DNA from 4 places in the Pseudomonas sp. S2_A05 genome. Region 1 is predicted to be linked to each of the others. Evidence: predicted binding sites of a transcription regulator. Region 1 holds the regulator's gene; each other region holds the start of a gene.
What was found. The regulator FliA, encoded in region 1, starts transcription of late flagellar genes. The targets are predictions, from matches to a motif close to CTAAAGTTTNNNNNNNNNNNGCCGNTAA.
Positions count from the first base shown of each region.

Region 2: a site for FliA is predicted at 1,773-1,800, ahead of flgM (flagellar biosynthesis anti-sigma factor FlgM). Genes of this name have one in related genera too.
Region 3: a site for FliA is predicted at 3,175-3,202, ahead of AB4O12_RS20685 (methyl-accepting chemotaxis protein). Genes of this name have one in related genera too.
Region 4: a site for FliA is predicted at 5,810-5,837, ahead of AB4O12_RS17245 (methyl-accepting chemotaxis protein). Genes of this name have one in related genera too.

Region 1 covers NZ_CP162775.1:460,242-467,647, reverse strand. The annotation lists gene AB4O12_RS02195 (flagellar motor protein) at 1-240, opposite strand, end outside; gene AB4O12_RS02190 (protein-glutamate methylesterase/protein-glutamine glutaminase) at 240-1,385, opposite strand; gene AB4O12_RS02185 (chemotaxis protein CheA) at 1,435-3,720, opposite strand; gene AB4O12_RS02180 (protein phosphatase CheZ) at 3,774-4,562, opposite strand; gene AB4O12_RS02175 (chemotaxis response regulator CheY) at 4,581-4,952, opposite strand; gene fliA (RNA polymerase sigma factor FliA) at 5,120-5,860, opposite strand; gene fleN (flagellar synthesis regulator FleN) at 5,857-6,687, opposite strand; gene flhF (flagellar biosynthesis protein FlhF) at 6,804-7,406, opposite strand, start outside.
Region 2 covers NZ_CP162775.1:3,161,557-3,168,962, reverse strand. The annotation lists gene AB4O12_RS14430 (flagellar brake protein) at 58-804, opposite strand; gene AB4O12_RS14425 (flagella synthesis protein FlgN) at 894-1,361, opposite strand; gene flgM (flagellar biosynthesis anti-sigma factor FlgM) at 1,410-1,736, opposite strand; gene flgA (flagellar basal body P-ring formation chaperone FlgA) at 1,899-2,660, opposite strand; gene AB4O12_RS14410 (chemotaxis protein CheV) at 2,743-3,675, shown strand; gene cheR (protein-glutamate O-methyltransferase CheR) at 3,722-4,549, shown strand; gene flgB (flagellar basal body rod protein FlgB) at 4,909-5,319, shown strand; gene flgC (flagellar basal body rod protein FlgC) at 5,323-5,766, shown strand; gene flgD (flagellar hook assembly protein FlgD) at 5,782-6,510, shown strand; gene flgE (flagellar hook protein FlgE) at 6,542-7,406, shown strand, end outside.
Region 3 covers NZ_CP162775.1:4,523,584-4,530,989, forward strand. The annotation lists gene AB4O12_RS20680 (aldose 1-epimerase family protein) at 1-892, opposite strand, end outside; gene AB4O12_RS20685 (methyl-accepting chemotaxis protein) at 1,088-3,064, opposite strand; gene AB4O12_RS20690 (LysR substrate-binding domain-containing protein) at 3,253-4,173, opposite strand; gene AB4O12_RS20695 (NorM family multidrug efflux MATE transporter) at 4,333-5,727, shown strand; gene AB4O12_RS20700 (putative bifunctional diguanylate cyclase/phosphodiesterase) at 5,856-7,406, opposite strand, start outside.
Region 4 covers NZ_CP162775.1:3,786,161-3,793,566, reverse strand. The annotation lists gene AB4O12_RS17285 (outer membrane protein assembly factor BamD) at 1-504, opposite strand, end outside; partial or broken gene rluD (23S rRNA pseudouridine(1911/1915/1917) synthase RluD) at 656-1,619, shown strand; gene pgeF (peptidoglycan editing factor PgeF) at 1,616-2,338, shown strand; gene clpB (ATP-dependent chaperone ClpB) at 2,469-5,033, shown strand; tRNA gene AB4O12_RS17265 (tRNA-Asn) at 5,331-5,406, shown strand; tRNA gene AB4O12_RS17260 (tRNA-Pro) at 5,416-5,492, shown strand; tRNA gene AB4O12_RS17255 (tRNA-Lys) at 5,498-5,573, shown strand; tRNA gene AB4O12_RS17250 (tRNA-Pro) at 5,671-5,747, shown strand; gene AB4O12_RS17245 (methyl-accepting chemotaxis protein) at 5,909-7,406, shown strand, end outside.

The DNA.
Region 1 (7,406 bases):
GCGGTCGATGCCGCCGGCCAGATCGACACGCGGCGGAAAGAAGATCCAGCCGAGAATCTGCATGGCGCGCTTGAACGCACTCATCGGCGATTGCAGCAGCGCAGCACCGACCGTGCCGCCCAGCACGATCAGCGCTGCCGGGCCGTTGGCCAGCGCGCCGAGGTGACCGCCTTCAAGGTAGTTGCCGCCGATGATGGCGACGAACGCCATGATGAGGCCGATTAGGCTGAGAACATCCATCAGATACACGCCTCGACGATGTGCTTGCCGATGTCGTCCAGACCGTACACCGCGTCAGCCAGATCGGCTTTGACGATGGCCATCGGCATGCCGTAGATCACGCAGCTTGCTTCGTCCTGCGCCCACACCGAACTGCCGCCCTGCTTGAGCAGACGCGCGCCTTCGCGGCCGTCGGCGCCCATGCCGGTCAGCACGACTGCCAGAACTTTGTCGCCGTAGGACTTGGCAGCAGAACCGAAAGTGATATCCACGCACGGCTTGTAATTCAGACGCTCGTCACCCGGCAAAATCTTCACCGCGCCACGGCCGTCGATCATCATCTGCTTGCCACCCGGCGCCAGCAGCGCCAGGCCCGGACGCAGGATGTCGCCATCCTCGGCTTCCTTGACGCTGATACGGCAGAGCTTGTCGAGGCGTTCGGCAAACGCTTTGGTGAACGCCGCCGGCATGTGCTGGATCAGCACGATCGGCGCCGGGAAGTTCGCCGGCAATTGCGTCAGTACGCGTTGCAGCGCAACCGGGCCACCAGTCGAAGTGCCGATGGCAACCAGTTTGTAGGCTTTGCGTTTCGGTGCCGGCGACGAAGCGCTGGCAGCGGATGCGCGAGCAGGCGCTGGCGCAGGTGCCGGACGTGCCGGGACAGGGCTGCTGTGGCTCGTGTGGCTGCCGTAGCTCGACGCTGCCGGAGCAGGCGTCGGCGCTGGCGCAGCGGCGGGAGCCGGCGCGCTGTAGGCACTGAAACGACGATTGCTGCGCGAGATGCTGTGGACTTTCTCGCACAGCAGCTGCTTGACCTTCTCGGGGTTGCGCGAGATGTCTTCGAAATTCTTCGGCAGGAAATCCACCGCGCCGGCGTCCAGCGCATCGAGGGTTACCCGCGCGCCTTCATGCGTCAGCGAGGAGAACATCAACACCGGGGTCGGGCAGCGCTGCATGATGTGCCGCACTGCCGTGATGCCGTCCATCATCGGCATCTCGTAGTCCATGGTGATCACGTCAGGCTTGAGGGCCATGGCCTGATCGATCGCCTCTTTACCGTTGGTGGCCGTACCGACCACCTGGATGCTCGGATCCGCCGAAAGAATTTCCGAGACGCGGCGGCGGAAAAAACCCGAATCGTCCACCACCAGGACTTTGACTGCCATAAACACTCCATTAGGTGCAGCGGCGCGTCATCGCGCCGCCGCCCCGGATTCAAATACGCTTTGTGGCGTAACGCTTGAGCATGCTTGGAACATCGAGAATCAGCGCAATGCGGCCGTCACCGGTGATGGTGGCGCCGGACATGCCCGGAGTTCCCTGGAGCATTTTGCCCAATGGCTTGATGACCACTTCTTCCTGGCCGACCAGTTGATCGACGACGAAGCCGATCCGCTGAGTGCCCACCGAAAGAATCACCACATGGCCTTCGCGCTGCTCTTCGTGAGCGGCGGAGCTGACCAGCCAGCGCTTGAGGTAGAACAATGGCAGCGCCTTGTCGCGCACGATCACCACTTCCTGACCGTCGACGACATTGGTGGTCGACAGGTCGAGGTGGAAGATTTCGTTGACGTTGACCAGCGGGAACGCGAACGCCTGATTGCCCAGCATGACCATCAGCGTCGGCATGATCGCCAGGGTCAGCGGCACCTTGATGACGATCTTAGAACCCTGGCCCTTGGTCGAGTAGATGTTGATCGAACCGTTGAGCTGGGAAATCTTGGTCTTCACCACGTCCATGCCGACACCACGGCCGGACACGTCGGAGATTTCGGTCTTGGTCGAGAAACCCGGAGCGAAAATCAGGTTGTAGCACTCGGTATCGCTCAGGCGATCGGCGGCGTCCTTGTCCATCACACCGCGTTTTACCGCGATCGAACGCAGGACGTTCGGGTCCATGCCTTTGCCGTCGTCGGAGATCGACAGCAGGATATGGTCGCCTTCCTGCTCGGCCGCCAGCACCACGCGACCGCCACGGGCCTTGCCCGATGCTTCGCGTTCTTCCGGCGACTCGATGCCGTGGTCGACGGCGTTGCGCACCAAGTGGACCAGCGGGTCGGCGAGGGCCTCGACAAGGTTTTTGTCGAGGTCGGTTTCTTCGCCCACCAGTTCCAGGTTGATCTCTTTCTTGAGCTGACGTGCGAGGTCGCGAACCAGACGCGGGAAGCGCCCGAAGACCTTCTTGATCGGCTGCATCCGCGTTTTCATCACGGCGGTCTGCAGGTCAGCGGTGACCACGTCGAGGTTCGACACGGCCTTGGACATGGCTTCGTCGCCGCTGTTGAGGCCCAGACGCACCAGACGGTTACGCACCAGCACCAGCTCGCCGACCATGTTCATGATCTCGTCGAGCCGCGCGGTGTCGACGCGCACGGTGGTTTCCGCTTCGCTGGCCGGCTTTTCTGCCGGGGCAGCAGCTGGCGCGCGGGCCGGAGCCGGTGCAGCAGCGGCGGCCGGTTTCGGCGCCTCGGCTTTCGGTTCAGGCTTGGCGGCAGGCTTCGGCGCAGCAGCGGCAGCCGGAGCTTTCGCCGCTGGCGTGGCGACGCTCGACACGGAGCCGGCAGTCGCAGCGCTGGCGTCAAACTTGCCTTTGCCGTGCAGTTCGTCGAGCAGCGATTCGAATTCGTGATCGCTGATCAGGTCACTGCCGGCCGCAGCGGCTGCCGGTGCAGCAGGTGCTGACGGGGCCGAAGCGATGGCCGATTCCAGCGCGTCAACGGCGAAGTTGCCCTTGCCGTGCAACTGATCGAGCAAGGCTTCGAATTCGTCGTCGGTGATGTCCGAGCTGTCGCCAGCAGCAGGCGCGGCCGGAGCAGCCGGCGCTGCTGGTGCCGCCGGAGCGACCGCATCGACAGCAAACTGGCCCTTGCCGTGCAGCTGATCGAGCAGCGATTCAAATTCGGCGTCGGTGATTTCATCGCTGGCCGCCGTGTCGGCAACCGGCGCGGGCGCCACAGCAGCGGCCGGAGCCTCAGCCTGGGCCTTGACGGCATTCAGCGAGTCCAGCAGTTGTTCGAATTCGTTATCGGTGATGTCCTCCGAGGAGTCGCTTTCAACAACCAGGTCTTCGATCATCTCGGCAACCGGCGAAGCCGGGGCTTCATCCGCCGATTGCGGTTCGGCCAGACGCGCCAGCGCGGCCAACAGTTCCGGCGTGGCAGCGGTGATCGGTGCACGCTCACGGACTTCGCTGAACATGCTGTTCACTGCGTCCAGTGCTTCGAGCACCACGTCCATCAGTTCTGCATCAACGCGACGCTCACCCTTGCGCAGGATGTCGAACACGTTTTCGGCGATGTGACAGCACTCCACCAGCTCATTGAGCTGAAGGAAGCCGGCGCCCCCTTTTACAGTGTGGAAACCGCGAAAAATTGCATTGAGCAGATCTGCATCATCCGGGCGGCTTTCCAGCTCGACCAGTTGTTCGGACAGTTGCTCAAGAATCTCGCCGGCCTCAACCAGGAAATCCTGAAGGATCTCTTCATCGGCGCCGAAGCTCATTAATGGGGTGCTCCTACAGGTCTAAAAACCCAAAAAACCCGAATTCCGAAACTCTAGAATCCAAGGCTGGATAACAAATCGTCCACATCGTCCTGACCGGACACAACGTCTTCTCGTTTATCGGCATGAATCTGCGGACCTTCACCCTGCGAGAGATGTTTTTGTGGATCTTTTTCAGCAAGCATTGCGGCGCGGTCATGTTCGATGCCCGCAAAGCGGTCGACCTGACTGGCCATGAGCACGAGTTTGAGCAGATTGCTTTCGACTTCGGTGACCAGTTGGGTCACACGCTTGATCACTTGACCTGTGAGGTCCTGGTAATCCTGAGCCAGCAGGATGTCGTTGAGGTTGCTCGACACCGCACGGTTGTCCGTGCTGCTGCGTGACAGAAAACCGTCGACCCGGCGCGCCAGTTCACGGAACTCTTCAGCCCCGACCTCGCGACGCATGAAGCGGCCCCAATCGGCGCTCAACGTCTGCGCTTCATCAGCCAGACTGTTGACCACCGGGGTGGCGCTTTCCACCAGATCCATGGTGCGGTTGGCCGCGGCTTCCGTCAGCTTGACCACATAGCCCAGGCGTTCGGTGGCGTCGGTGATTTGCGACACTTCCTCGGCCTGCGGCATGTGCGGATCGATCTGGAAATTGACGATCGCACTGTGCAGTTCACGTGTGAGCTTGCCCACTTCCTGATACAGGCCGCGGTCACGGGTCTGATTGAGCTCATGGATCAGTTGCACCGCGTCGCCGAACTTGCCTTTTTCAAGGCTCTCGACCAGTTCGACCGCGTGTTTTTTCAGGGTCGATTCGAAATCGCCCTGTGATGATTCGTTATGCTCCATAGCTCCCCCGCGCATTCATCAGCCGATGCGTTCGAAAATCTTCTCGATTTTGTCTTTCAACGCCTGAGCCGTGAAAGGTTTGACTACGTAACCGTTCACACCGGCCTGAGCGGCCTCGATGATCTGCTCGCGCTTGGCTTCAGCAGTCACCATCAACACCGGGAGGTGCTTGAGTTTTTCATCGGCGCGCACGTGACGCAGCAGGTCGATACCGGTCATGCCCGGCATGTTCCAGTCCGTTACCAGAAAGTCGATGCTGCCGCTGTTGAGCACCGGAATGGCAGTGGTGCCATCGTCGGCCTCGACGGTGTTGGTGAACCCAAGATCGCGCAGCAGGTTCTTGATGATCCGCCGCATCGTTGAGAAGTCATCAACGATGAGGATTTTCATGTCTTTGTTCAATTCGACCTCCAAGCAGTCTTAAACGCGCCCAGCACCTGGACGCGCCACTTCAATCAATCGGCGCAGCACTTAAAGTTTGTCTGGAGCACAACGGATCGAGACCGGCGCCGTTCATCACCGCACCAGCCTCGTTTCGCAGTGTCCCCACACTGCCTTCAGCGCGCTCGCCACTCCCCCAAACGCCCCCGCAGACGGGCCGCGCACTGGCTGTGTAACTGGCTGACCCGCGATTCACTGACGCCAAGGACTTCACCGATTTCCTTGAGGTTCAGCTCTTCGTCGTAGTACAGCGCCAACACCAGTCGCTCACGCTCCGGCAAATTGGCAATCGCGTCCGCCAGCGCCGCCTGGAAGCGTTCATCTTCCAGATCGCGTGACGGCTCCATATGAGCACTCGCGCCATCCTCGTGCAGCCCTTCGTGTTCGCCGTCCTGCAACAGGTCGTCGAAACTGAACAGGCGACTGCCCAAGGTGTCATTCAGAATCCCGTAGTAATCGTCGAGACTCAATTGGAGTTCGGCCGCAACCTCGTGATCTTTAGCGTCACGGCCGGTTTTAGCTTCAATCGAGCGAATCGCGTCGCTGACCATCCTGGTATTACGGTGAACCGAGCGTGGTGCCCAATCCCCTTTGCGCACTTCATCGAGCATCGCGCCGCGGATTCGAATGCCCGCGTACGTTTCGAAACTGGCGCCTTTGCTGGCGTCGTATTTGGTCGAGACTTCCAGCAACCCGATCATCCCGGCCTGGATCAGGTCTTCGACCTGCACGCTGGCCGGCAGGCGCGCCAGCAAGTGATAGGCAATGCGCTTGACCAGCGGCGCGTAGCGCTCGATCAATTCGTATTGCGCGTCACGCGCCGACTTTTTGTAAAGATTCATGCCACTGGCGGTCATATCACAGGCCCTGCGGTTTGCTGCACGAGACGCTCGACGAAAAATTCCAGATGCCCGCGCGGGTTGGCGGGCAGCGGCCAGGTATCGACCTTCTGGGCGATGGCCTTGAAGGCCAGTGCGCACTTGGAACGGGGAAAGGCTTCGTAGACGGCGCGCTGCTTCTGCACTGCCTTGCGCACGCTTTCGTCGTATGGCACGGCGCCGACGTATTGTAGGGCGACGTCGAGGAAGCGATCCGTGACCTTGGTCAACTTGGCGAACAGGTTGCGCCCTTCTTGCGGGCTCTGCGCCATGTTGGCCAGCACGCGGAAGCGGTTCATGCCGTAGTCGCGGTTGAGCAACTTGATCAGCGCGTAAGCGTCGGTGATCGAAGTCGGCTCGTCGCAGACCACCAGCAACACCTCTTGCGCGGCACGAACGAAACTGACTACCGAGTCACCAATACCCGCAGCGGTGTCGATCACCAGCACGTCGAGATTGTCGCCGATGTCGCTGAACGCCTGGATCAGGCCGGCGTGTTGCGCCGGGCTCAGGTGCACCATGCTCTGCGTGCCGGAGGCCGCCGGCACGATGCGAATCCCGCCCGGGCCTTGCAACAGCACGTCGCGCAGTTCGCAACGGCCTTCGATAACGTCGGCCAGTGTGCGCTTGGGTGTCAGCCCCAGCAGAACGTCGACGTTCGCCAGGCCCAGGTCGGCGTCCAGCAGCATGACCCGACGGCCAAGCTCTGCCAGCGCCAGCGACAAGTTCACTGACACGTTAGTCTTGCCGACGCCACCTTTGCCGCCGGTCACCGCGATCACCTGTACGGGATGCATGCTGCCCATGTTATTTCTTTACCTTGTCTTGCATAGACGGAGGCCACATTACTGGCTGCGCGTTCCTGATCGGAACAATGCGTGGCAGACCATCGATGTAGGTACAAAAACTGTTCATGATTACCTCAGCCAACCTGCTTGGTCGGGCTGTGATAGATATCAGCGAACATGTCAGCCATGGCTTCTTCGCTGGGTTCTTCCTGCATTTGCACGCTGACGGCGCGGCTGACCAATTGATGACGACGCGGCAGATGCAGATCATCCGGAATCCGTGGGCCATCGGTCAGATACGCGACCGGCAATTCATGACTGATCGCCAGGCTCAACACTTCGCCGAGACTGGCCGTTTCATCCAGTTTAGTCAGGATGCAGCCGGCCAGCCCGCAACGCTTGTAACTGTGATAAGCGGCGGTTAGAACCTGTTTCTGGCTGGTGGTTGCCAGGACCAGATAATTTTTTGAGCGAATGCCACGCCCGGCCAGGCTCTCAAGCTGCATGCGCAACGCCGGATCACTGGCTTGCAGGCCGGCAGTATCGATCAAAACCACGCGTTTGCGTAGCAGTGGATCCAATGCCTGCACCAGCGACTGACCCGGATCGACGTGCGTTACCGGCACGTTGAGGATGCGCCCGAGGGTTTTCAATTGTTCCTGCGCGCCGATGCGGAAGCTGTCCATGCTCACCAGCGCAACGTTCTGCGCGCCGTACTTGAGCACATAACGCGCGGC
Region 2 (7,406 bases), 2.7 Mb from region 1:
GCGCATAAAAAAAGGGCAGTCCCGCACAGGACTGCCCTTTTTATTGGTCGCTGCGACTCAGAGATCGTCTTTGTCGAAACGCCGTGCTTCACGCTGCAACTGGTAAACGAAACGCTCGACGTTGCGCGCAGCCTGGCCACTGATGTTGTGGAAGCGCAGACCGGCGAAGGTGATGTTGAGTTTTTCTTCGAAGTGCAGGTAGCGCAGCTCGACCGATGTTGGCTGATTGCCGAACAGCGGCGGGGCGATCAGGCGATCGTAGACCTGGCCCAGTTGCAGGCGATCAGTGATGTCGCCTTCGAAGCGGAATTTGCAGCCAGTGGCGGAGATGTCCAGCAGCTTGCCGTGCAGAGGAACCTTGAGCTTTTCGCCGCCCAGTTCAACGCTGACCAGGTCGGTGAGTTTCAACGCAGCGCGGAAGGCGTTGCGGCGCTGGTGGTAGACCACTTCGCTCGGCAGGTCGCCGGTGTAAAAACGGTCGCCGTCGGATTCTTCGATGTTCAGCGTGCCGTTGCATTCCCAGGCGATGCGCACGCCGTCATGAAAGCCTTCGACCTTGAACGGTTCGCCCGCTTGCAGGAAGCGCTCGCCATCGCGCGGGATCATTTCGTCCAGGGCGATCGTCGCGGTTTCGCGGTCGACCTTGATCAGGTAGCTCTGAAAGCGCTGGCTGCGTTCATGGAAGGTGATGATCAGCGGATCGTGGCTGTCTTGCAGCTGGCGCAGGTTGCTGGAGATTTCCAGTGGCGTGGTGAGCACCTTCGGAGGCTGCGGAGCATCATCCGCGCTTAGGGTGTTGGACACGGTTCTTCAATCTCCAGACAAAATAAGACGACTGGCCAGTATTTTGCCAGCATGTTGCGCAGGTGGATAGTACAGGGTCAGCGAATGGCTCATGCCTGGCTGAGCGTTCGCGGCTTGACCGGTTTGGCAAAGGTCCCGCTGGCGTCGTACAGCGCTGGCGGCTCACCGCCGGTGAGGATCTTCAGCTGATTGGCCGTGGTCGCCTGCTGGATCTGGATCGACTGGCCATTCTTGACGTTGGCAGCCTGGCACTGGGCGATCAGCGCGGTCAGGGCATCGCCCTGGGTCAGCAACTGGTCGCCAATGCTCGACTGGCTGGCCAGTTGCTCAAGACCTGTGCGATCGGTCGGCAGGTTGAGGCTGGCGAGGATTTCGCTGCGCTTGCGGCCATGCTGCTCGAGCAGAATGATCAACGCTTGCTTGGTCGCCAGAATTTCTTCCAGCAACGGCATGTCGCGACCATGCAAAGCGAGGGATTCGGTTTGCAATAACTCCAGCAATTGTTGCGCTGGAGCAAAGTCGTCGTTGATCAGTTGCAATAAGTTAGTGTCGTGCATGGCTGGCCTTGGGGTTTAAGCGTCCAAAAGCCTGGCGCCGGCAAAAGCCTAGCGCTGGGCTTCGAAGTTGAGCAGTTTGCTGGCTACACGGTTGCTGTCGACTTTATAGCTGCCATCGGCAATCGCGGCTTTCAACTCGGCCACACGGGCTTTGTCGACAGCAGGCTGATCGCGCAGCTTGTCAGTGACCTTCTGCAACTGTTGAGCCTCATTGCTGAGGTGTACCGACTCCCCGCTTTTGGCGACATTGGCCTGTTCGGCCTGGGTATTCAGCGGCGCGGAGGGGCTGTTTTCAGCGCTTTCCTTGGCGTTGCTGGTACGTGTGCTGCCGGTTAGTGACGAGGAACTGTTCAATCGGTTGAAATCGATAACCATGATAAAAAACCTCTGGGAATTTGGACGCTTGCCATGTTTTCGGCTATCCCCTGAAAAACTTTAGGCCCAATCAACCATAAGCTTGCATGCGCCGTTGCGAGACCTGCTGCGGCACAGTTTAGGGAAGCGACGGGATCGGCGCCAGTTTTCTCCACGAGGCTTTTACATGGCCACTTCGACCTGTCCCGGCGCAATCACCTGCGCCTTGATAACTCTTTGAGAATTAAGGTTTTTTACTCGAATCTGTTCTTTCATGCCGCCATTGGAGAGCGCTTCCCCCGGCATGCGTACGGCAAGGGTGCCGCTGCGCGCAGTGATCACCACCTGGTCACCCTTACGGACCACTTCGGCCTGTTCCAGATGCACCAGAGTTATGACCTGATCGGCGACCGTTGGTCGGGTAAGTTTCTGCCCGATCGCTTCGTCGACCGAGGTCAGGAAACCCTGGTTGATCGTGCTGACGTCGCGCTCGCGCAAGGTCACATCCTGCGGCTCGATAATGCCGGCGCGTTTCAGCGGACGAGTGGTCGTCACGATCTCGCGAAACAGGCGGACTTGAGCGGGTACGAACACCGTCCAAGGCGAGCTGCCTTCGCAGCGAACCTTCACCGTGACGCGGCCCAGCGGGCGTGCCGGGCTCTCCAGAGTCGCTGTCAATTCCTTGTCGCACATGGGCATGCGCATGCGCGGGTCGAGCTGGTTGACTTCGATTTCGTAGCGGCCTTCGGTTTGACTGGAAGCCAAATAGTCTTCTACGGTGAATTCAAGAAAGCCCTGAGTCACGCCGATAAGCATATCAGGCAAGGTAACCGCATCTGCATGGGCAGGACTGCCAGCAAGCAAGCAGCAAACGGCGGACACCGCGCAAAGCCCTTTGCGAAGGGTAGATGTCAGGCGTCGGGAAAATGTCGTTTGAGCGTTCATACGAGTTAAAAAGCAAGCGCCGTGCCGTTTAGCAATGAATGTGCGTCGCAACAACACTTGGCGTTGATGTAGGAGTCTGGGCATGGCTGGTGTAATGGATTCGGTGAACCAGCGCACGCAACTGGTAGGGCAGAATCGCCTCGAGCTGTTGTTGTTCCGTCTCGACGGGCCACAGCTCTACGGGATCAACGTGTTCAAGGTACGGGAAGTGTTGCAATGCCCGTCCCTGACGTTGATGCCCAAATCCAGTCCTGTCGTGTGCGGGGTAGCGAATATACGGGGAGCGACCATTCCGATCCTGGATCTGGCAATGGCAACGGGCTCCGGTGCGTTGAAAGACAAGAACAGTCCGTTCGTGATCATCACGGAGTACAACACCAAGACCCAGGGTTTCCTGGTCCGCTCGGTGGAGCGCATCGTCAACATGAACTGGGAAGAGATCCATCCGCCACCCAAGGGCACCGGTCGCGATCACTACCTGACCGCTGTGACGCGGGTCGACAACCAGTTGGTCGAAATCATCGACGTCGAGAAGGTGCTGGCCGAAGTGGCGCCGACGCCGGAAGCGATTTCGGTGGGCGTGGTCGATGTCGAGACGCAGACCAAGGCATTGTCGCTGCGGGTGCTGACGGTCGATGACTCGTCGGTGGCGCGCAAGCAGGTCACGCGTTGTCTGCAGACCATCGGTGTCGAAGTGGTGGCGCTGAACGACGGCAAGCAGGCGCTGGATTACCTGCGCAAGCTGGTCGACGAGGGCAAGAAGCCGGAAGAAGAGTTCCTGATGATGATTTCCGACATCGAGATGCCGGAGATGGACGGGTACACCCTGACGGCGGAAATCCGCGGCGACGCACGCATGCAAAAGCTCCATATCATCCTGCATACTTCGTTGTCGGGGGTATTCAATCAGGCGATGGTGAAGAAAGTCGGTGCTGATGACTTCCTGGCCAAATTCCGTCCTGATGACCTCGCATCCCGGGTAGTCGACCGGATCAAAGCAGCAGATATCAGCTAGGGGCCTTCTGCCCCTGGCGGTCAACACGATTTAAGAGGCGGCATCATTGTCTACGGGTAATTTGGATTTCGAACAGTTCCGGGTCTTCCTGGAAAAAGCCTGTGGCATTCTGCTCGGTGAAAACAAGCAGTATCTGGTCTCGAGCCGTCTCAACAAACTGATGGAGCAGCAAGGCATCAAGTCCCTGGGTGAGCTGGTACAGCGCATCCAGACCCAGCCGCGCAGCGGTTTGCGCGAGCAGGTGGTCGATGCCATGACGACCAACGAAACCCTGTGGTTTCGCGACACCTATCCGTTTGAAGTCTTGAAGAACAAGGTACTGCCGGAAGCGATCAAGGCCAGCCCCAACCAGCGTCTGCGGATCTGGTCGGCGGCCTGCTCGTCGGGGCAGGAGCCGTACTCGCTGTCGATGTCGATCGACGAGTTCGAGCGCAGCAACCTGGGGCAGTTGAAGATGGGTGTGCAGATCGTTGCCACCGATCTGTCGGGCCTGATGCTCAACAACTGCAAGACCGGCGAGTACGACAGCCTGGCGATCGGTCGCGGTCTGTCGCCGGAACGCCTGCAACGCTACTTCGACCCGAAAGGGCCGGGGCGCTGGGTGGTCAAGGCGCCGATCAAGAGCCGGGTGGAATTCCGCTCGTTCAACCTGCTCGACAGCTACGCGGCGCTGGGCAAGTTCGACATCGTGTTCTGCCGCAACGTGCTGATCTACTTCTCTGCCGAAGTGAAGAAGGACATCCTGTTGCGCATTCACAGCACGTTGAAGCCGGGCGGGTATCTGTTCCTTGGCGCTTCGGAAGCGCTGAACGGATTGCCGGATCATTACCAGATGGTTCAGTGCAGCCCGGGGATTATCTACAAGGCGAAATAAGCGGTTTGCGCTGATACAAAAACGGGAGGCCCGCAAAGGCCTCCTTTTTTTATGCCCGAATTATTTTCCACGAATCCCCTGTGGGAGCGAGCCTGCTCGCGAAAGCGGTCTGTCCATAAGACAGTTGGCGCCTGACACGCCGCCTTCGCGAGCAGGCTCGCTCCCACAGGGATCTGCGCTGACCTGGCAACGACGGCAAGCGGCAGAAAAGCGGCATCCGGCGGTAACCGGTTGCCGCTTTTCTGGCATTGCCGCTTTGCCTGTCAGGCGCAAAGCCCCGGAATACGGGGCTTTGATCATTTGGCACGGCACTTGCTAAAGCTCAAGTACGAAAAACCGGTCACCTGAAGGTTCCCGACATGAGCATCAGCTTCGACAAAGCGCTGGGCATTCACGAAAAGGCATTGGGCTTCCGCGCCCAGCGTGCCGAAGTGCTGGCCAACAACATCGCCAACGCCGACACCCCGAACTACAAAGCGCGGGATCTGGATTTCTCCAAAGTGCTCGAAGCACAGACCGAGAAGACCAAGACCGGCGGCCACTTTGCCCTGAACATGACCAACAGCCGGCACATCGAGGCTGAAGGGCTGGGCAACGGCGACGAGTCGCTGATGTATCGCACGCCGATGCAGCCTTCGATCGACCAGAACACCGTCGACGCTCAACTGGAACAGTCGAACTACGCGGAAAACGCTGTCGGCTTCCAGGCCAGCTTCACCTTGCTCAACAGCAAATTCAAAGGGCTGGTGTCAGCCCTGCGCGGAGAATAATCCATGTCCCTGTCCAGCGTTTTCAACATTGCCGGCAGCGGCATGAGCGCGCAGACCACGCGTCTGAACACCGTGGCTTCGAACATCGCCAACGCCGAAACCGTTTCGTCGAGCATCGACCAGACCTACCGCGCCCGTCATCCGGTGTTCGCCACCATGTTTCAGGGCGGCCAGGCCGGCGGCAGCAATTCGCTGTTCCAGAACCAGGACGCGGCCGGGCAGGGCGTGCAGGTGCTTGGCGTTGTCGAAGACCAGAGCAACCTCGAAGCGCGCTACGAGCCGAACCATCCGGCTGCCGACGCCAAGGGCTACGTCTACTACCCGAACGTCAACGTGGTGGAAGAAATGGCTGACATGATTTCCGCGAGCCGCTCGTTCCAGACCAACGCGGAAATGATGAACACCGCCAAAACCATGATGCAGAAGGTACTGACCCTCGGTCAGTAATAAGGGGCGACTGCCATGAGCGTTACGGATACCACCAGCAGCCTGAGCATGAACGACATCCTGGCCAACTCGTCGAAGAAGGCCAGCAGCACGACGTCGGGCGGCATCGCTTCGGCGACCAACAGTGCCACAGGCGGCCAGGCGCTGGGCAAGGATGCTTTCCTGCAATTGCTGGTCACCCAGCTGAAAAACCAGAACCCGCTCGACCCGCAGGACAACAGCGCCTTCGTCGCGCAGTTGGCGCAGTTCAGCAGCCTTGAAGGCATCACCACGCTGAACTCCACTGTCAGTGGCCTTGCCGGCAACTACAACTCGTCGCAGGCGTTGCAAGCGTCGTCGCTGGTCGGTCGCAACGTGATCGTGCAGACCAACACCGCCCAGCTCGATGACCCGAGCAAAGGCCTGACCGGTTCGGTCACCGTGCCTTCGTCGATTGCCGGCGGCACCGTGACCATCACCGACAAGGACGGCAAGACCGTGCGCACCATCGACCTGGGCAGCCGCGCTGCCGGCGATGCCAGCTTCACTTGGGACGGCAAGGACACCGCCGGCACCGTGGTTCCGGTCGGCACTTACACGTTCAAGGCCAACGCACCGATCAACGGCACCGCGACCGACCTGGCGACCTACCTGCCGGCGACCGTCAACAGCGTGACGATCAGCCAGACCGGTGGCGAGCTGATGCTCAACCTGGCCGGCAAGGGCACCGTTGCCCTGTCCAAAGTACAAACCATTGGTATATAGAGCCGACTAACCCGGCACGAAGGAGTGGAACATGTCTTTTAACATCGGCCTTAGCGGTCTCTATGCCGCCAACAAACAACTCGACGTCACCGGCAACAACATCGCCAACGTCGCCACCGCCGGTTTCAAATCCTCGCGCGCAGAATTCGAAGACGTCTATTCGTCGACTCGTCTGGGCAGCGGCAGCAAAGTGATCGGCAACGGCGTGCGCCTGGCCAACGTTTCCCAGCAGTTCACCCAGGGTGACATCAACAACACTGGCAACGTGCTGGACATGGGCATCAACGGTTCCGGTTTCTTCACCATGAGCAACAACGGCTCGATCTCGTACACCCGTGCCGGTACGTTCAAGGTCGACAACGCCGGTTACATCACCAACACCGACTACACCTCGCGTCTGCAGGGTTACGGTGTGGATGCCAACGGCAAGATCATCAACGGCGTGTTGACCGATCTGAAGATCGACACCTCGAACCTGGCGCCGAAGTCGTCTTCTGCGGTGACCTCGAGCATCAACCTCAATTCGTCTTCGCCAGTGATCGTTGATACCGGCGCCAGCGCCGTCAAGTTCGATCCGTCGAAGCCTGAGACTTACACCAAGTCCTTCAGCACACCGATCTATGACACCCAGGGCAACGCCCACGTCATGGACCAGTACATGGTCAAGACTGGCGGGAACACCTGGAAGGTTTACACCCTGGTCGATGGCCGTAACCCGGACGCTACCGGCAGCAACCCTGTGACCACTGCGCCGGTTGCCTCGACATTGTCGTTCGACAGCTCCGGCAAGCTGGTTCAGGTGAGCACGCCTAACCCGGCGGATCCAGCCAACCCGATCATCAGCAGCGATCTGAAGATGACCGGCTGGGTGCCGGGCACTGTGACCAATGGCGTGT
Region 3 (7,406 bases), 1.9 Mb from region 1:
CCTTGTTGTGCAACACGGTCAAGGTGTCGCCCTTGGCGTCGGCGTAAGGCACGACGTTGTAGACGGTTTCATCGTAATCCTTGGTCGGCGCGCGATAGGTCTGCCAGTCGGGCAGATCACCCTTGGCCTTGTCGTTGAACGGCGACACCTGCTTCACCGGCGCAGCGAATTTTGCCCCTTGCTCAAGAAACGGCGTGCTGAAGTTGCTGTGATACAGCGCCTGATATTCCTTCGCATAGTCGCCGTTGTTGGTCAGGGTGTCGTTAAGGGCGAAGCTTGCGCTGCCCGGTTCGGTGACCAGTTCGGTCGCTACCGAGAAATCGACTTTCTTGAATGCCTGCTCTTTCAGCTCGCCACGCAGCGTGATGGCATACGGCGGCTTCTCGTCGATGTGCAAAGTGACGGTGCTGGCCGGGATGTTGGCGGCGCGACCGTGCAGGGTCAGCAGTTCGCCGTTGTCCATGCCGGGATGGCCAACCCACTCGTAACCGCAACGGGTGACCAGCTCATTGAAGCCCTCCAGCCAGCCCAGACCACCGCGACCGTTGAGCTCGATGAACGCTGGGTTGACCACGTCCTTGACCGGCGAGTCCCAGCCCATGCGCACGTCGCCCACCGAAGCTTGCAATACGTTCATGCCACGGGTTGGCACCACCGAGAGTTTCATCGTGCCGTTATCGATGTCGACGATGCTGACGCCCTCCTGACGACCGCCATGCAGAGTACGCAGGGTCACGGAAAACGGTTTGGCGGTTTTTACACCGAGTTGCTCACTGGTGATCGTCCGGTTTTTTGCCGGAGTGTTGGCGTCGAGCAGGACATAGTCCCAGGCCATGGCATGAGAAGCGGCAGAGAATGCGCCGAGGGCGACGAGGAGTTTGAGCGGGGTCATGGCAGCAGCCTTTATTGGAGTTGTGCCATTTTTATAGCGCTGCGGAAACGTTTCAGCAAGTGCAAAGAAGCGGTGGGAGAAAAGCATTCGCGAGCAGGCTCGCTCCCACAGGGACATCGGGCCTTCACAATATTTGTGAATTACGCCGACTACTGTGGGAGCGAGCCTGCTCGCGATAGCTGTTTCAAAGATGCATCAACGGAAGCGGTCAACCTCGGAACGCAGATCCGCCGCCAGCTTCTCCAGCTCTTTCGCGGTGACAGCCAGGTTCGACACCACCTCACGCTGCTCGCTGTTGGCCAAGGCGATGCTCTGCAAATTGCTGCTCAGCAACGTCGCAGTGCTGCTTTGTTCCTGAGTGGCGGTGGTGATCGCAGCAAACTGCTGGCCTGCCGAACGGCTCTGCTCGTCAATCCGCGCCAGCGCCGAGGCGACATTGGCGTTGCGCGACAGGCCTTCCTGCATCAGCACGTTGCCCTGTTCCATAGTGCTGATCGCGTTGCCGGTTTCCTGTTGGATGCTGTGGATCATGCTGGAGATTTCATCGGTCGCCTGACGGGTACGCGAGGCGAGGCTGCGCACTTCGTCCGCGACCACGGCAAAACCGCGACCTTGTTCACCGGCACGCGCGGCTTCGATGGCAGCGTTGAGTGCCAGCAGGTTGGTCTGCTCGGCGATCGAGGTGATCACACCGACAATTCCGCCGATTTCCTGAGAGCGCTGCCCCAGCGTGTTGATCACGCTGGCGGTGCTGTTCAGCGCACCGGCGATCTGCTCCAGCGACGACGACGCTTCTTCCATCGAGCTGCGGCCGATCTGCGTTTGCTGAGCGTTTTCCTGCGCCAGGCGCTGGGTCGCGCCCATGTTGTCGGCGATGTTCAACGACGTCGCGCTGAACTCTTCCACGGCGCCGGCCATGCTGGTGATTTCGCCCGACTGCTGCTCCATGCCTTCGTAAGCACCACCGGACAAACCGGACAGCGCCTGCGCACGGCTGTTGACCTCTTCCGAGGCGCGGCGGATGTGCTCGACCATGGTCGACAGCGCCTGGCTCATCTGGTTGAACGCGCGGGACAGCTGTCCGATTTCATCGTGGCTCGATACGTTCAGACGCACGCTCAGATCACCAGCACCCAAGGCCTCAGCCTGACGCACCAGATCGCCCAGCGGCGCGAGTTTGCTGCGCAGCAGCCAGACTACGGAACCGACCGCGAGCAACATCGCCAGCAGGCTGCCGATCGCCAGTTGCGTACCGACGCTCCAGGTCACCGCGCGGATCTCGGCTTTCGGCATGCTCGCCACCACCGACCACGGGCCACCTTCGAACGGCACGGCGATGCTGTAGAAGTCCTCGCCCTTGTCGCTCCAGAACTCACCCTTGCCCGGGGTTTTGACGAGGTTGTTAATGGTCGGGGCGGCTTGATCCAGGTTTTCGACGCCGGCAATCGGCACCAGCCATTTGTTCTGCTCGTCGAGCAGCGCCAGCGAGCCGGTCTTGCCAATGCGGAAGCGCTTGAGATTGGCGAACTGCGCGTTCTGCGCGTCGGTGTAATCGAAACCTACATACAACACGGCGATGATCTTGCCGCCCGCATCGCGCACCGGTGTGTACTGCGACATGTAGTAGCGCTCGAACAGCAACGAGCGGCCGACATAACTCTGCCCTGCCATCAACTTCGCGTAGGCCGGGTTGGCATGATCGAGCACGGTGCCGATGGCACGGGTGCCGTCCTGCTTGCTGACGTTGGTGCTGACGCGAATGAAGTCTTCGCCGCTGCGCACGAATACCGTGGCCACACCGGCAGTCATCTGCTTGAACTCGTCAACTTCCTTGAAGTTGTTGTTCAGCACTTCGTTGCCCAGATGCAGACCCGGGGTCTGCACGCCGGCCACGGTCACTGGCTGATCGGGGTGCACACTCAGGCCACTGCCGAAGCGTTTTTCGAACAGACCGCTCAGGCGCAGGGTGCTTTCGCGCAGCGTACCGTGGAAGGTACTCAGTTGATCGGCCAGCAGCCGGGCCTCACTGGCCAGATGCTCTTCACGGGTGGCGAGGTTGGCGGAATCCAGCGAACGCAAGGCGAACACCGTACTGCCGCTGATGACTATCGCCAGTATCACAGCAAGGGCAAGACCCAGCTGCGAGGCGATCCGAGCACGAGGTTGAGACATGAACAGCTCCTGGCCGAGCCACCGAATCCTCCTTGATCGCGGTAATTGCCCGGAAAATATTCTAATAGTGGGGTGTAACGCGGAACCGGCACGACGGTTCCACATGCTCGTAGTCGGCGGTAAAACCGAATACTTGAGCGGATTGCGTGGGTATGGCGCAGTGGTGGCATTGTGCCGGCTCGAACGTTTCAGCTCAAGCGCGCCACCGCCGGCAGTTGCATGGCGCGGACTTCGCTCTGCAGAAAATCGCTGAGGCGGCGCAAACGTTCACCTCCCGGGCGCGGCTTTGGCCAGACCAGGTAATAATTCAGGCCACTGGCGACGGCCGTAGGCCACGGCAGGCTCAAGCGCCCTTGCGCAACATCTTCGGCAACCATCAACAGATCCCCCATCGAAACGCCGTAGCCGCGCGCCGCCGCGATCATGCCCAGCTCCAGCGTATCGAACACTTGCCCGCCCTTAAGCGAAACTTGCTCGGACAGACCCATGCGCTCCAGCCAACTGCGCCAGTCACGGCGATCCGGGGTCGGGTGCAGCAGTTCGGCGGTCGCCAGACGCGCTACATCCCAAGGTTGATCATTGAGCAGGTTCGGCGCGCCGACCGGAATCAATTCCTCGGGAAACAGCAGGCTCGCTTCCCAGTCCGGCGGGAAATGCCCGTCACTGAGCAACACCGCGCAATCGAACGGTTCGTTGTTGAAGTCCACCGAATCGATATCCATCCATGCGCTGGTCAATTGCACCTCATTGCCCGGCTGCAAATGGCGGAAGCGACTCAACCGCGCCAGCAGCCAACGCATGGTCAGGGTAGATGGCGCTTTCATGCGCAGGATGTCGTCCTCGGCGCGCAAGGTATTGCAGGCGCGCTCAAGGGCGGCGAAGCCTTCGCGGATTCCGGGTAGCAGCAGCCGCGCCGATTCGGTGAGTTGCAGGTTGCGCCCGCTGCGATGAAACAGCCGGCAGGCGAAGTGTTCTTCAAGGGTGCGCATGTGCCGACTGACCGCGCTCTGGGTGATCGACAACTCTTCCGCCGCGCGGGTGAACGAGCTGTGTCGCGCTGCCGCTTCGAATGCGCGCAGGGCATACAACGGCGGAAGGCGTCGGGACATGCAAAAAGCTCCAGTAGCGGGGATACAGCCAATTCGGCAGGACGTTTCAGGATGAGTATTAATCATGCCACCCATCCTTTTTATCCCTTTGTGCAAAGCCTGCCAAGCGCCGAGAATCGACGCTCTTCTGCTTCCTCTGATATTTGGGTGGTGATGACCATGCAGCATCCTGTGCGTACCGAACTCTGGGCCATTCTGCGGCTGGCGGGGCCGCTGATTGCTTCGCAGTTGGCGCACATGCTGATGGTGCTCACCGACACCCTGATGATGGCGCGCCTCAGTCCCGAAGCGCTGGCCGGTGGCGGCCTCGGTGCGGCGAGCTACTCGTTTGTATCGATTTTCTGCATCGGCGTGATTGCCGCAGTTGGCACATTGGTGGCGATCCGTCAGGGTGCCGGCGACATCATCGGTGCCGCGCGCCTGACCCAGGCCGGGTTGTGGCTGGCGTGGCTGATGGCCCTCGGCGCCGGGCTGCTGTTGTGGAACCTCAAACCTGTGTTGCTGCTGTTCGGCCAGACCGAAACCAACGTCAACGCCGCCGGGCAATTCCTCATCGCCCTGCCTTTCGCCCTGCCCGGTTATCTGAGCTTCATGGCGCTGCGCGGCTTTACCAGTGCAATCGGCCGGGCGACGCCAGTGATGGTCATCAGCCTCGCCGGCACGGTGGCCAACTTCCTGCTCAACTACGCGCTGATCACCGGCATGTTCGGCCTGCCGCAACTGGGTCTGACCGGCATCGGTCTGGTCACGGCGATTGTCGCCAACTGCATGGCACTGGCGCTGGCCTGGCATATCCGTCGGCATCCGGCTTATGACGCTTATCCGTTGCGCGCCGGTCTGTCGCGGCCGAACCGGCAATACCTGAAAGAACTCTGGCGCCTGGGCCTGCCGATTGGCGGCACCTATGCGGTGGAAGTCGGGCTGTTTGCCTTTGCCGCGTTGTGCATGGGCACCATGGGCAGTATGCAAATGGGTGCGCATCAGATCGCCCTGCAGATCGTGTCGGTGGCCTTCATGGTCCCGGCCGGGATGTCCTATGCCATCACCATGCGCGTCGGCCAACACTACGGCGCCGGGCAACTGGTCGATGCACGGATGTCCGGGCGTGTCGGTATCGCTTTCGGCGCCGTGGTGATGCTCGGCTTCGCCCTGGTGTTCTGGCTGTGGCCGAACCAGTTGGTCGGCCTGTTCCTGGACCATAATGACCCGGCGTTTGCCGAGGTGATCCGTCTGGCGGTGAGCCTGCTGGCAGTAGCGGCGTGGTTCGAGCTGTTCGACGGCACGCAGACGATTGCCATGGGCTGTATTCGCGGGCTCAAGGATGCCAAGACTACGTTTCTCGTGGGGCTGGCTTGCTATTGGCTGATTGGCGCACCGGCGGCGTGGTGGATGGCGTTCCACCTCAACTGGGGGCCGACGGGCGTCTGGTGGGGATTGGCGCTGGGCCTGGCGTGTGCGGCGGTGAGCCTGACGCTGGCGTTCGAATGGAAGATGAAGCGGATGATTCGGCGCGAGCCGCAAGCTCAAGGTTTCAACATCCCCCAGGCCGAATGAGGGTTTCCTTTGTGGGAGCGAGCCTGCTCGCGAAGACCGAGTGCCAGGCCCAGATCATTCAGCTGACATAACGCCTTCGCGAGCAGGCTCGCTCCCACGGGGATTTGCGCCGGCCGCAACAATTGTGATCAACCGACGATTTCCAGGGCCGGCTGCTGGTTCGATCCAGACGTCAGATATTCCACCAGCTCATCCAACGGCAACGGCCGGCTGATCAGATAACCCTGTACCTGATCGCAGCCGAACCCGCGCAACAATTCCAGTTGCTCCGGCGTTTCGACGCCCTCGGCGACCACTTCCAGATGCAGGTTGTGCGCAAGGTTGATCATCGCGTGCACCAGTTTGCGGTTCTCTTCGCGCTGTTCCATGCCGCCGACAAAACTCTTGTCGATCTTCAGCAATGTGATGGGCAGGCTGTTGAGGTGCACGAACGACGAAAACCCGGTGCCGAAATCGTCCAGCGAGAAGCGCACACCGAGGCGGCCGAGGGCGTCCATGGTCTGTTTGACCAGATCGCTGCGCCGCATTACCGCGGTTTCGGTCAGTTCGAATTCCAGCCACTGCGCCTCGACGCCGCGCTCGGCAATCAGACGGCTGAGTGTCGGCAGCAACTGGCTGTCCTGAAACTGGCGGAACGACAGGTTGATCGCCATGTGCAGCGCCGGCAGACCCTGCTCGCGCAAAGCCTGCATGTCGCGCAAGGCGCGAGAAATCACCCAGTAACCCAATGGCACGATCAGACCGCTCTGCTCGGCCAGCGGGACGAACTCGCTCGGTGGCAACAGACCGCGCTCGCCATGACGCCAGCGCACCAGCGCTTCGAGGCCGACAATCTGGCCGTCCTCAAGATTCAGGCGTGGCTGGTAATGCAGTTCCAGCTCATCGCGGCGCAAGGCCCGGCGCAGCTCGCTTTCGAGATCGGCCATGCTCCGCGCGTTGCGATTGATGCGTTCGTTGAAGATATGAAAGGTGCAGCCCTGCGTGCTCTTGGCCTGCTGCATGGCGATGTGCGCGTGCCACATCAATGGATCGGCGCCGCCATTGGCGCGGGCATGGGCGATACCAAGGCTGGAGCCGATCAGCAGGCTCTCGCCGTCGACCCAATAAGGTTCGGCCAACGCCTCAGTGATGCGTTCGGCCATCCACTCGGCGCGTTGCGGCGCGCGGCGGGTATCGATCAGCAGAGCGAATTCATCGCTGCCCAGCCGTGCCAGTTGATCGCCGGCCTCCAGCTGACTTTTCAGCCGCGCGACGACCTGCAGAATCAGACGATCCCCGGCCTGATGCCCGAGGGCGTCGTTGGCATGGCGAAAATTGTCGAGATCAAGATGGCCGAGGGCGAGACCGCGCCCGTCGCCCTCGGCAAGGCGCGCAGCAAGCAGAGTCTGAAAGCCCTGGCGATTGGCGATGCCGGTCAGCGGGTCCTGTTCGGCGAGGCGCTGGAGAGTGTTTTCCAGCACGCCGCGCTCGCGCACATGGCGCAGGCAGCGCTGGAGCATGCCGGCGTCGAGAGCGTCGAACACCAGCCAGTCGCTGACACCGACCGGCGCGGTGGCCGGCTCGTGCTCCAGCAGCAGAACGGTCGGCAGGCTGCAACGCCCGGGCGGCGGTTGCAACGCTGGCAGGGTCAGCAGTACCGCGTGGCGGTTGTCTTCGAACAGGCGGCTGACCGAATCCCA
Region 4 (7,406 bases), 2.7 Mb from region 1:
CAGATAGATCATGCGCTGCTTGGCGTCCGGCGCGTAGCGGCTGTTCGGGTAGCGGCTGGTCAGCTGCGCGAACTCGTTGTACGAGTCGCGGGCGGCGCCCGGGTCACGCTTGGTCATGTCAAGCGGCAGGAAGCGCGCCAGCAGGCCGACGTCCTGGTCGAACGAAGTCAGACCCTTGAGGTAGTACGCGTAATCCACGTTCGGATGCTGCGGATGCAAACGAATGAAACGCTCGGCGGCAGACTTTGCAGCTTCCGGCTCGGCGTTCTTGTAGTTGGCGTAGATCAACTCCAGCTGAGCCTGATCGGCGTAGCGACCGAACGGATAACGCGACTCCAGAGCCTTCAGCTTGGCTGTGGCGCTGGTGTAGCTGTTGTTGTCCAGGTCAGTCTGAGCCTGCTGATACAGCTCGGCTTCGCTGAGGTTTTCGTCTACGACTTCCTTCGATGAGCAAGCAGCGGTCAATGCGAGGATGGCGATCAGCAGCAGGTGTTTCACTTGCATGGCGGCTTGCGTCCCTATGACGGCCGCTGTCTTGGGCGGGGCCGTCCTGTTATGATGAGCGCCCCGTTGAAAAGCCTCGGGGCAAAAGACGCCGTATTTAACCACAAGCGCGCAGCCGAAACCAAAGGCTGTGCCGACGCCCAGTCCGAGCATGTCCGATAAAATTGAACTTCGCGCAGAGGTGCCGTCCGAATTGGGCGGCCAACGCCTCGATCAAGTCGCCGCCCAACTCTTCGCTGAGCACTCACGCTCGCGCCTTTCCGCCTGGATCAAAGAAGGTCGCCTGACTGTGGACGGGGCGGTGATCCGCCCGCGCGACATTGTGCATGGCGGTGCCGTCCTTGAGCTGACTGCCGAGCAGGAAGCCCAGTGGCGAGTGGATCGCCCAGGACATCGAGCTCGACATCGTCTATGAAGACGACGACATCCTGGTGATCAACAAGCCTGCGGGCCTGGTGGTGCACCCGGCCGCCGGTCACGCCGATGGCACCCTGCTCAACGCTTTGTTGCACCATGTGCCGGACATCATCAATGTCCCGCGCGCCGGTATCGTGCATCGTCTGGACAAGGACACCACCGGTCTGATGGTGGTGGCCAAGACCATTCAGGCGCAGACCAAACTGGTTGCGCAATTGCAGAGCCGCAGTGTCAGCCGCATCTATGAGTGCATCGTCATTGGCGTGGTCACCGCCGGTGGCAAGATCAACGCGCCGATCGGTCGTCACGGCCAGCAACGCCAGCGCATGGCAGTGATGGAAGGCGGCAAGCCTGCCGTCAGCCACTACCGCGTGCTCGAACGTTTCCGTTCGCACACCCACGTGCGGGTGAAACTGGAAACCGGTCGGACCCACCAGATCCGCGTGCACATGGCGCACATCAACTTCCCGTTGGTCGGCGATCCGGCGTACGGCGGGCGTTTCCGCATTCCGCCTGCGGCCAACCCGACCATGGTGGAATCGCTCAAGCACTTCCCGCGTCAGGCGCTGCACGCGCGCTTCCTTGAACTCGATCACCCGACGAGCGGTGAGCGCATGAGCTGGGAATCGCCGCTGCCGGAAGATTTCGTCTGGCTGCTGACCCTGCTCAAGCAGGATCGCGAGGCCTTCGTCGGATGAACTGGCTGACGCCGGACTGGCCTGCGCCGGCCAGCGTCAGGGCCTGTGTCACCACCCGCGAGGGTGGTGTCAGCGAGGCGCCGTTCGACAGCCTGAATCTGGGCGATCATGTCGATGATCGTCCGCAGGACGTCGCTGAGAACCGTCGACGCTTGACCGATCACTTCTCCATACAGCCTGCCTGGTTGCAGCAAGTGCACGGGATCACCGTTGCCCATGCTGATCCGGGCGTCGTTGCGACTGCAGATGCCAGTTGGACGGCAGCGCCGGGTATTGCCTGCGCGGCGATGACGGCAGACTGTTTGCCGGCATTGTTCTGCGATCGTGCCGGCACGCGTGTCGCGGCCGCTCATGCCGGTTGGCGGGGTCTGGCGGCGGGCGTGCTTGAGGCAACTCTCGACAGCCTCGATGTTCCTGCTGACGAGGTACTGGTCTGGCTCGGCCCGGCCATTGGCCCCAAAGCCTTTGAAGTCGGTCCGGAAGTACGGGAAGTCTTCATCAATCAACTGCCTGAAGCAGCAGAAGCGTTCGTACCGAGCAACAATGCCGGCAAGTTCATGGCTGATATCTATCTGCTGGCGCGCCTGCGTCTGGCTGAACGGGGTGTCACGGCTGTTTATGGTGGCGGTTTCTGCACCGTGACCGATCCGCGCTTCTTCTCCTATCGCCGTGCGTCGCGCACCGGTCGTTTCGCCTCCCTTGTTTGGCTCACCCGCTAAACTCTCTGATCTGCATCAACTCTCCGACGCTTGAATCTCCCAGAATCGACCGCATCTACAGTGGTATCTGGCAGGTTTCTTTATTCAGGATGGTTTCTTAGGTCCGGCCTGCTCAAAAGGAAGGTGACCCATGCGTATTGACCGTTTAACCAGCAAATTACAGTTGGCCCTGTCCGACGCCCAGTCGTTGGCGGTTGGCCACGATCATCCGGCCATCGAGCCGGCGCACTTGATGCAGGCCATGCTTGAACAGCAGGGCGGTTCGATCAAGCCGTTGCTGATGCAAGTAGGCTTCGACGTCAACAGCTTGCGTAAAGAGCTGACCAAAGAGCTCGATCAACTACCGAAAATCCAGAACCCGACCGGCGACGTCAACATGTCGCAGGATCTGGCGCGTCTGCTCAATCAGGCTGACCGTCTCGCTCAGCAGAAGGGCGACCAGTTCATTTCCAGCGAACTGGTGCTGCTCGCCGCGATGGACGAGAACAGCAAGCTCGGCAAGTTGCTGCTCGGCCAAGGCGTGAGCAAGAAAGCCTTGGAAAACGCGATCAACAACCTGCGTGGTGGCGAAGCGGTAAATGACGCCAACCACGAAGAGTCGCGGCAGGCGCTGGACAAGTACACCGTCGACCTGACCAAGCGCGCCGAAGAAGGCAAGCTTGATCCGGTGATCGGCCGTGACGACGAGATCCGCCGCACCATTCAGGTTCTGCAACGCCGCACCAAGAACAACCCGGTGCTGATCGGTGAACCGGGCGTGGGTAAAACCGCGATCGCCGAAGGGCTGGCGCAGCGCATCATCAACGGCGAAGTGCCGGACGGCCTTAAAGGCAAGCGCCTGCTGTCGCTGGACATGGGCGCGCTGATTGCCGGCGCCAAGTATCGCGGTGAGTTCGAAGAGCGCCTGAAATCGTTGCTCAACGAACTGTCGAAGCAGGAAGGGCAGATCATTCTGTTCATCGACGAACTGCACACCATGGTCGGCGCTGGTAAGGGCGAAGGCTCGATGGATGCCGGCAACATGCTCAAGCCTGCGCTGGCTCGCGGCGAGTTGCACTGCGTCGGCGCGACCACGCTCAACGAGTACCGCCAATATATAGAGAAGGACGCGGCGCTCGAGCGGCGTTTCCAGAAAGTCCTGGTGGACGAGCCGAGCGAGGAAGACACCATCGCAATCCTGCGTGGCCTTAAAGAGCGTTACGAGGTTCACCACAAGGTGGCGATCACCGATGGCGCGATCATCGCTGCGGCCAAGCTCAGCCATCGCTACATCACGGATCGACAGCTGCCGGACAAGGCCATCGACCTGATCGACGAGGCTGCCAGCCGTATCCGCATGGAGATCGACTCCAAACCGGAAGTACTCGATCGTCTGGAGCGGCGCCTGATTCAGCTGAAGGTGGAATCCCAGGCGCTGAAGAAAGAAAGCGACGACGCGGCGAAGAAACGCCTGGAAAAACTCCAGGAAGAAATCGAGCGTCACGAGCGTGAGTATTCCGATCTGGAGGAAATCTGGAACTCGGAGAAAGCCGAGGTGCAGGGTTCTGCGCAGATTCAGCAGAAGATCGAACAGTCGCGCCAGGAACTGGAAGCCGCGCGGCGCAAAGGCGACCTGAATCGCATGGCCGAGTTGCAATACGGGGTGATCCCCGATCTGGAACGCAGCCTGCAAATGGTCGACCAGCACGGCAAGAGCGAAAATCAGTTGCTGCGCAGCAAGGTGACTGAAGAAGAGATTGCCGAAGTCGTGTCGAAGTGGACCGGCATCCCGGTGTCGAAAATGCTCGAAGGCGAGCGCGACAAGCTGATGAAAATGGAGAGCCTGTTGCACAAACGGGTAATCGGTCAGGAAGAAGCGGTCGTGGCTGTGGCCAATGCCGTGCGGCGTTCCCGCGCCGGACTGTCCGACCCGAATCGTCCGAGCGGCTCGTTCATGTTCCTCGGCCCGACCGGTGTCGGTAAAACCGAGCTGTGCAAGGCGCTGGCCGAATTCCTTTTCGATACTGAAGAGGCGATGGTGCGGATCGACATGTCCGAGTTCATGGAGAAACATTCCGTGGCTCGTCTGATCGGTGCGCCACCAGGCTACGTCGGCTATGAAGAGGGCGGTTACCTGACCGAAGCGGTGCGTCGCAAGCCGTACTCGGTGATCCTCATGGACGAAGTCGAGAAGGCGCACCCGGATGTGTTCAACATCCTCCTGCAAGTGCTTGAGGATGGCCGTCTGACCGACAGTCACGGGCGTACGGTGGACTTCCGCAACACGGTGATCGTGATGACGTCCAACCTCGGGTCGATGCAGATCCAGGAACTGGTCGGTGATCGTGAGGCGCAGCGTGCTGCTGTGATGGACGCGCTGACCTCGCACTTCCGTCCTGAGTTCATCAACCGCGTTGACGAAGTGGTGATCTTCGAGCCGCTGGCGCGGGATCAGATCGCCGGCATTACCGAGATCCAGTTGGGCCGCCTGCGCAGCCGCCTGGCCGAGCGCGAGCTGAAGCTGGAGCTGAGCGCGGAGGCGATGGACAAGCTGATCGCCGTCGGTTACGACCCGGTGTATGGCGCACGTCCTTTGAAACGGGCGATCCAGCGCTGGATCGAAAACCCGCTGGCGCAGTTGATCCTGTCGGGTCATTTCATGCCGGGCGACACCGCCACCGGCAAGGTCGAGAACGACGAAATCGTTTTCGGCTAAGCCTCAGCGGCAATGAAACCGGGAAGGCCTCGCATTGCGAGGCCTTTTTTTCGCCAGGCTGTTGAACTCAAAGGAAAAGGCTTGTAAAGTGCGCCCCGCAGTCAGTCACCGGCAGCGTTTCAACCCACCGGGTTGGAATCTGAAATAAGTTGCAAATCATTAACTTGAAAGCAATTTAGGGGGTTGACAGAGGTGTTCTAGGTTGTAGAATAGCGCGCCTCAGACACACGAACGCAGCGATGCGAACGGGTGGCGAGATGCAACAAAGCTTCACCGTTGTAAATTGAAATGTGTAGTTCCGTGATAGCTCAGTCGGTAGAGCAAATGACTGTTAATCATTGGGTCCCAGGTTCGAGTCCTGGTCACGGAGCCAATTTCAAACCGGGGTATAGCGCAGTCCGGTAGCGCGCCTGCTTTGGGAGCAGGATGTCAGGAGTTCGAATCCCCTTACCCCGACCATATTTGGGTCGTTAGCTCAGTTGGTAGAGCAGTTGGCTTTTAACCAATTGGTCGTAGGTTCGAATCCCACACGACCCACCATTTTTGAAACCAGTTTGCGCTGGGATCGAATCTTAAGATCAGAGGCCAAAAGCGCTGATCGAAGAAGGCGATCTTTGAAAGGTCGCCTTTTTTTTACCGGGGTATAGCGCAGTCCGGTAGCGCGCCTGCTTTGGGAGCAGGATGTCAGGAGTTCGAATCCCCTTACCCCGACCATATTGAAAATCCTCGTATCGAAAGATGCGGGGATTTTTTTTGCCTGCTGAAAGGCGAATCCCTTCAAGTCGTCATACAACCTGCCGATAGCCCGCTAACACGAGGGGACTGCCAACGCTTCGCCCCTTGATCTGGCCATTACAAGAATAAGGGCGTTCGTCATGTTGCTTCGTCAGTTGAATATTGCTCCCCGGGCTGCCCCGGGATTTGCCCTGATCGCGGTGTTGGTGGCCTTGCTCGGCGTGTTTGCGCTGGGGCAGATGTCGAGCATTCGCGACAGTGAGGTGGCGGTGGAGAACCGCTGGTTGCCGAGCATTCGTGGCGGCGACGAGATCCGCGAGCTGATGTTGCGCATCCGTACCATCTCCCTGCGCATGGCGCTCGATCAGGATCCGGCCAATATCGCCACCTATCGCGGCCAGATGGACACCCGCGACAAGGAACTGAGCGAGAAAATCGCCGCCTACGACAAACTGGTCGACACTGCCGAAGGTCAGCAGCTGTATGACCAGTTCAAGAAAACCTTCGCCGCCTATCGCACCGGCATCGCCCAGTCATTCACCCTTGCCGAGCAAGGCAAGCGTGACGAGTTGACCAAATTGTTGCTGGTTGACATGAAGACCGTGGTCGACGGCTCCGGCAAGCAACTCAACGATCTCGCCGATCTGTTCGCCCGCCAGGTCGCCGCCGAAAGCGAGAAGTCCGCCGCGCATTATGAAACCTCGCGGACCATCGTCAGCCTGTTCATTGGTCTGGCAGCGCTGGCCACGGTGGCGCTGGCGATGTTGCTTACGCGCAGTATCGTGCGCCCGCTGAGCAGCGCTGTGGATGCCGCTGAAAGTGTCGCCAAGGGCGATCTCACGCGGCCGATCGAAACCCATGGCAACGACGAAGTCAGCCGCTTGCTCAAGGCCTTGGCGACGATGCAACAGAACCTGCGCGAGACGCTGCAAGGTATCAGCGGCTCAGCCACACAACTGGCCACCGCCGCTGACGAACTGAGCGCCGTCACCGTCGACAGCACCCAAGGCCTGCAAGAGCAGAACAACGAAATCGAACAAGCTGCCACTGCGGTCAACGAGATGACCGCTGCGGTGGAGGAGGTCGCGCGCAACGCGGTGTCGACGTCCGATGCCACGCGCCAGTCCAGTCAATCAGCGCAATTGGGCCAGGAGCGCGTCAGCGAAACCGCCAGTGCGATCAACGCCCTGGCCAGTGATGTACAGAACACCGGCGAACTGGTGCAGTCGCTGGCCAATCAATCGCAAGACATCGGCAAGGTTCTGGACGTGATTCGCGCAATCGCTGAGCAGACCAATCTGCTGGCGCTCAACGCTGCCATCGAGGCAGCACGTGCGGGCGAAAGCGGTCGCGGCTTTGCGGTGGTAGCCGATGAGGTGCGCGCGCTGGCGTATCGCACCCAGCAATCGACGCAGGAAATCGAACAGATGGTGCAAGGCATGCGCAGCGGTTCGAGCCAGGCGCTGGAGTCAATGCAGGCCAGCGCATCTCGTGCGGCGAGTACGCTGGTTCTCGCAGAGCGGGCAGGTGAGGCGTTGGTGACGATCACGGCGTCGGTGCACGAGATTCACGAGCGCAACCTGGTGATCGCCAGCGCTGCCGAGGAGCAGGCGCAAGTGGCGCGGGAAGTGGATCGCA